Phytoactinopolyspora mesophila: one gene and its partner. The protein of the gene in region 1 interacts with the protein of each later gene in a pairwise test. Links are inferred from orthologs where the notes say so. Each region holds a gene or a part of one and is shown in the gene's direction. Other genes may lie near its edges.

What was found.
Region 2: the proteins of dnaB (region 1) and dnaA interact in binary tests that used the Escherichia coli proteins (3 or more experiments, as listed by UniProt). The link is inferred for Phytoactinopolyspora mesophila from one-to-one orthologs.

Annotation. Positions count from the first base shown.
Region 1 is NZ_WLZY01000020.1:16,601-19,870, forward strand. The notes cover bases 142-3,091. They hold dnaB (replicative DNA helicase), read left to right. Parts: upstream 142-910; coding sequence 911-2,272; downstream 2,273-3,091. Other genes in these bases: F7O44_RS29130 (MATE family efflux transporter), read right to left, coding at 142-508; F7O44_RS29140 (alpha/beta fold hydrolase), read right to left, coding at 2,362-3,091. Outside these bases: more of F7O44_RS29130, read right to left, coding at 1-141; more of F7O44_RS29140, read right to left, coding at 3,092-3,270. UniProt on the Escherichia coli protein: The main replicative DNA helicase, it participates in initiation and elongation during chromosome replication. Travels ahead of the DNA replisome, separating dsDNA into templates for DNA synthesis.
Region 2 is NZ_WLZY01000004.1:55,372-58,627, forward strand. What follows is about bases 216-3,151. They hold dnaA (chromosomal replication initiator protein DnaA), read left to right. Parts: upstream 216-888; coding sequence 889-2,415; downstream 2,416-3,151. Other genes in these bases: rnpA (ribonuclease P protein component), read right to left, coding at 216-245; rpmH (50S ribosomal protein L34), read right to left, coding at 261-395; dnaN (DNA polymerase III subunit beta), read left to right, coding at 2,867-3,151. Outside these bases: more of rnpA, read right to left, coding at 1-215; more of dnaN, read left to right, coding at 3,152-3,256. UniProt on the Escherichia coli protein: Plays an essential in the initiation and regulation of chromosomal replication. Binds in an ATP-dependent fashion to the origin of replication (oriC) to initiate formation of the DNA replication initiation complex once per cell cycle.

The DNA of each region.
Region 1 (3,270 bases):
CCACGTAGAGGGGCGTCCGGGTGTCTTGCAGCCCTCGCAGAACCCCGGTGGCCGCGAGCACGAGCAGCATCGGCGGGATGCCCAGCAGGCTGATTTGCAGGTACGTCTCCGCATGCTCGGCGACCTCGGGAGCCGGGCCGAATCGCTCGACGATCCATGGAGTGAGCGGCCAGCCGACCGCCAGTGTCCCGGCGCCGATCAGAATGGCCAGCCAGCACCCGTCGATGCCGGCGCGCAGTGCTCCCGGTAAGTCGTTCGCCCCTAGCATCCGGGCGACGGCTGCTGTAGTGCCGTAGGCGAGGAAGATCGAGACGTTGACCAGTGTGGACAACACGGCGGCCGCGATGCCGAGGCCGGCCAGTTCGGGCGTCCCTAGCTGGCCGACGATGGCGGAGTCGGCGATCAGGAAGAGCGGTTCGGCGACGAGTGCGCCGAGCGCGGGAAGCGCGAGGCGAAGGATTTCGCCGTCGGCCGGATGCCGGTGGAATGCCGTGGGTCGTCGTTTCATGGCAGTAGCGACGGTATTTGTCGGACCTGACAGACCTGCCGAACGTCTCGGATTCTGAGATGCATGATGACAAATTTCCCGTCCACAGCCGGTGGACGGGCGTTACCGCAGTTAGAACTAGGTCAGCACGCAGAATGGCGGCTTGTGATCCACGACTATCCCCAGGGTTGTCCACACCTGGGGATGATCGTTTCCCGGGGTTGCCAGCGAACGGCCTGAGTCATCCACAAGCAGTGCACAGAGGTTGTGCGTGTCTAGCTTGGACGACCGATGGTGGGCGGCCTACCGTCATAGAACCGGGATCGTTCGGTAGGCGTCCCGCCTGGGAAGTACGGGGACCTTGTCGGGCCTGGGTGGTAGAACGTGTGTATGAATGGGTCGACGGTGTGAGGGGATAAACGGGTGAGCGTCACTGAACTGCCTAGTCGTGACGACGCTCCGGTGGGTGGCCCGGGTCTGACGCCGCCCCAGGACGTCGCCGCGGAGCAGTCGGTGCTCGGTGCCATGCTGTTGTCCAAGGACGCCATCGCCGACGTCGTCGAAGTCCTGCGTGGTGTCGACTTCTACCGACCGGCGCACGAGGTTGTCTATGAGGCGATCCTCGATCTGTACGGCCGCGGCGAGCCGGCGGACGCCGTCATGGTCGCGGCCGTGTTGCAGAAGAGTGGTGATCTGGGCCGAATCGGCGGTGCTCCGTACCTGCATACGCTGGTTTCGTCCGTGCCTTCGGCTGCCAATGCCGGGTACTACGCCAACATTGTCCGCGAGCGTGCCATTCTGCGCCGGCTGGTGGAGGCCGGCACCCGGATTACTCAGATGGGCTACGGGGGCGACGGCGACGCTGACGACATCGTTGACCGTGCACAGGCTGAGGTCTACGCCGTCACCGATCGCCGTGCGTCGGAAGACTACGCGCCGTTGTCCGACATCATGGAGGGCGCGCTCGATGAGATCGAGGCGATCGGTTCTCGCGGCGGTGAGATGGTGGGCGTCCCCACCGGATTCGCCGACGTGGATTCGCTGACCAACGGGCTGCACCCAGGCCAGATGATTATTCTGGCCGCGCGCCCGGCCGTGGGCAAATCTACGCTGGGACTGGATATCGCGAGGGCGGCGTCGATCAAGCATCAGCTGACGTCGGTGATCTTCTCGCTGGAGATGAGCCGGAACGAGATCACCATGCGGCTGTTGTCCGCCGAGGCGAAGGTTCCGTTGCATCACATGCGGGCCGGCCAGATGACTGATGACGACTGGAACCGGATCGCTCGATCCACCGGTGAGGTCTCCAGCGCGCCGCTGTTCATCGACGACTCTCCGAACATGACCATGATGGAGATTCGGGCCAAGTGCCGGCGGCTGAAACAGCGCAACAACCTCCGGCTCGTCATTGTCGACTACCTGCAGCTGATGACCAGCGGCAAGAAGGTCGAAAGCCGGCAGCAGGAGGTCTCCGAGTTCTCGCGGTCGCTGAAGCTGCTGGCGAAAGAGCTGGAAGTGCCCGTCGTCGCCATCTGTCAGCTCAACCGTGGCCCGGAGCAGCGGACAGACAAGAAACCCATGTTGTCCGATCTGCGGGAGTCCGGCTCCCTCGAACAAGATGCCGATATGGTGATGCTCCTTCATCGCGAAGACGCCTACGAGAAAGAATCGCCGCGGGCAGGTGAAGCGGACTTCATCGTGGCCAAGCACCGCAACGGCCCAACAGCTACCATCACCGTCGCCTTCCAGGGGCATTACAGCCGGTTCGTCGACATGGCCCAGTGAGGCATCTTTCCCGGTTATGGTCCAGGCTGCTTTGAGCCGGTGATATACGGCGATCGACTGAGTGGGGTCGTCCGGAGATTTCTCAGGGATCAGTTCAACAGATGGTGGTGGATTGTGTCGGCCGCGTGGCCGACATCGTCGAGCCAGCAGAGGTGGCCGGCGGCGGGCATCATCTCGAGTGTGGCTTTGGGCAGCATGGCGACAAGGCGCCGGGCAACGGATTCGTCGCCGTAAGGATCGTGGTCACCCCAGAGGACGTAGGTGGGGGACTGTACGTGCTCGAGCGTAGCCTCGTCGATGGTGAGCGACGGGTCGAAACCGCGTCGGAATGTTCCCATACGACCCATCGACGTGAGTTCGTTTCGCATGGTGTCAGTGTGCCGCTGCAGCGCGACACACCATTCGATGAAGGGCTGGTGGATCTTGCCGGTCTTGTCCGCCGTCGCGTGCCCGAGCTGGCGGAAGGTGGACCGCATGCTCCGCTCACCGGCTGGCATACGGGTGAACAGCCGCGGCACGCCGGGTAACAGCACGAGCCGGTCGAATCCGGTGATGTGCATTCCGTCGACGAAGCCAGGACAGCCGAGGTGGACGGTGTGGATGACGCGATCGGGGCATGCCGCCGCCGAGAGGATCGCCACGTAGCTGCCGTGCGAGGAGCCAACGACATGTGCGCGATCGATATCGAACCCGTCGAGGACGTCCGCGACGAGGGTCTCGCATTCGCGGCGTATCGCGGGCAGATCGTTGAGCGGGTGTGGGTCGCTCAGCCCGGTGCCGGGCCGATCGATCATCAGGCAGCGAAACTGAGGCAGCTGTGCGGCCAAGTAGGCCCATACGGACCCGGCCGCGCCCGGGCCGCCGTGGATGAACAGCACCGGCGGGCCCTCTCCGGCCTCGAGGACACGGACGTTGACGTCATTTCGAGCCAAGTGGACTCGGTGCTCGATCGGGGTGACGCCCGCGTGGTTCCACAGTGCGCGTTCGGCGTCGCGGTA
Region 2 (3,256 bases), on another replicon or contig:
ACTGTGGAGCCATGGGGGATTTGGTCCATCCGGCTCGCCATTTGATGACGCAGCCGACGGCGCACGGTGTTGCGGACCACGGCGCCTCCTACTGCACGTCCCACGACAAAGCCCACCTTTGCCGGGCTCGAATCTTCTGTCACGGCCGCGTGCACGACCACCGAAGCCGCCCGAGCCGCCGATCCGCGCCGGACTGTCCGAGTGAAATCACGGGACCGGCGAAGGCGGTGCTCCGACTTCAGCAACCTCGTCTGGCCGAGTCAGGCGGACAGCTGCGAGCGGCCCTTGCGCCGGCGCGAAGCGACGATGGCGCGACCAGCGCGCGTACGCATACGCAGCCGGAAGCCGTGGGTACGGGCACGACGGCGGTTATTCGGCTGGAAGGTGCGCTTCACGTCCGGGCTCCTGAAGTCGATAGACAAGCTGTCTGTGGGTACACGTTACGGTCTGTCCGACGATACGCGTTCTCTGGTGCCGGGAACCATCGTGTCTTAGGCACACTGATAAAAGCCCCCCGTCGGACCGATTAACGGTACGCGCTCACGGCACTTCAGGTCAAACTGCCAGCATTCTGCCCTTCAGCATCACGCAAACCCGCTAGCATCTCACTCAACCAAAGCATGACAGGATAGCGACACGCCCATGAGACTTGTACGTACCTGTGGACATCGGTTGAACGCTTGGCCGCATGTTGTTAGCGTCACGTGTTCCACAGGACGGTCGATCAAGGCCTGAGCCGATCTTCACCAGGACGCATCGGAGCAGGTCAACGAGAGAAAGACGGCTCGTCGTATACGCGACACGCACCTCTCCACATCCTGTGGAGGACGGTGTGGACAACATATTACGGGGGGTGGCGTCCCAAGCGCTGCCAGTTTGGAGTATGGAGTGACCGATCAACCGATCGGCGACTTCACCGTCGCCTGGGCCAAGGCCCTCGATGCGCTTGACGGCGAGCACGTCGGGCCCCAGCAGCGTGCGTTCCTTGCCCAGGCCCGGCCGGTCACGCTCGTCGAGGGCACCGCCGTGATTGCCGTGCCAAGCGAATTCGCTCGCTCTCAGATAGAGCAGCGGCTGCGGGGTCCGCTCATCGAAGCGCTCACCATCGTGCTGGGGCAGCCGATATCGCTGGCCATCAGCGTCACGCCGCTGCCCGAAGCTCATCATGGCAACGGCGCCTTGCCCGACGGTTCGGAGTATCACGGGGAGTCCACGTCCCCGCTCGCCGACGGTCCAGGTCCCGGATCGCGCCTGGGGCCTGGCGCTGACTCCGAACCTGCCATGCCTGGCCGTCATCAGGCCGCTTCGGCCCACGGTGAGCTCTCCGGCGCCCCCGACGTGCCACCGCACCGCGTCTCCGCCCGCCCCGAGGCCGAGGCACCGCACCTGAACAGCCGGTACAGTTTCGATTCGTTCGTCATCGGTTCGAGCAATCGATTCGCACATGCCGCCGCCGTCGCCGTCGCCGAAGCACCAGGCAAGGCGTACAACCCGCTACTCGTATACGGCGAGTCCGGGCTCGGCAAGACGCATCTGCTCCACGCGATAGGCCACTATGCGCGCGACATGTATCCCGGCACCCGGGTTCGGTACGTGAGCTCCGAAGAGTTCACCAACGACTTCATCAACTCGATCCGAGACGACAAAGCTTCGGCCTTCCAGCGGCGGTACCGGGATGTCGATGTCTTGCTCATCGACGACATCCAGTTCCTCGAGGGCAAAATCCAGACGCAGGAAGAGTTCTTCCACACGTTCAACACCCTCCATAACGCCAGCAAGCAGATCGTGATTACCTCTGACCGGCCGCCCAAGCAACTATCGGCCCTCGAAGACCGCCTGCGTAACCGCTTCGAATGGGGACTGATCTGCGATGTGCAGCCGCCGGACCTCGAGACCCGGATCGCGATCCTGTCGAAGAAGGCCGCACAGGACAACCTCAACGCCCCGCCCGACGTCCTCGAGTACATCGCCAGCCGGATCGCCACCAATATCCGCGAACTCGAAGGTGCTCTCATCCGGGTCACGGCCTTCGCCAGCCTCAACCGGCAACCTGTAGAGATCACGCTGGCTGAAGTCGTCCTCCGCGATCTAGTGCCCACTGACAGCGGCCCGGAGATCACCGCCGCGACCATCATGGCCCAGACCGCCGGCTACTTCGGATTGACTATCGAGGACATCCAGGGAACCAGCCGCAGCCGGGTGCTTGTCACAGCCCGCCAGATCGCCATGTATCTGTGCCGCGAACTCACCGATCTCTCGCTTCCGAAGATCGGACAGCACTTCGGTGGCCGGGATCACACCACCGTCATGCATGCCGAACGCAAGATCCGCACCCTGATGGCCGAGCGCAGAAGCGTTTTCAACCAGGTCACCGAGTTGACCAACCGAATCAAGCAACAGGCCCGGCAGACATGACCCGCAGCGCGCCCAGAGCCACGGATTTCTTGAGGTTCCTGTCCTCACAGGATGTGGACAACCCTGTGGACACTTGTGCGGACTCGGTGGAGTGTCGGGGGAAATCAACATTCTTGTCGTGGACGGACCTCTGCTGTGCACGTAGCGCACCGGCCGCACCCACAGCCCTCGTGGACAGCCATTCGCACTCCTACCTGCATCGTTCTAGCTTGTCCACAGTTTCCACCAACGCTATGGCCAAGACGAGTCCCTCTATGACTTATGACGAACCACAACTTCTGCCCGGCCCGCTCGGTGTGGAAAGCCGATTCGTACCCCTGCCAAACTCTTCAGGGCATCCCGCACACGTGTCGGCCACGCGTGCAAGGATGACTGCCATCAACACCCATCACTCACAGACCACGCATAGAACATCCGGCGGGCTTGTCCTGCGGGGAGGACGGTGAAACCGGTGAAGTTCCGGCTCGAACGCGACATACTTGCCGACGCCGTCGCTTGGACGGCTCGGGCTCTGCCCAATCGGCCGACGGTTCCGGTCCTGGCCGGCCTCCGGCTCGACGCCTCCGAGGGCGAAGTCGCCTTTTCCTCGTTTGATTACGAGGTCTCGGGAAAGGTATCCGTCAGCGCCGAGGTCGCTGACCCAGGTACCGTCCTTGTGTCGGGCAAGCTCTTGGCCGACATCGCGCGTTCCCTTCCGGCCAAGCCGGTCGAGTTCTCCGCTGACGGCTCAAAAGTAGTGATCACCTGCGGAAACGCCCGGTTCACGCTCGTAACGCTCCCAGTTGAGGAGTACCCCGAGCTGCCCTCGCTGCCCGCCGCATCGGGCACTGTCGACGGCAGC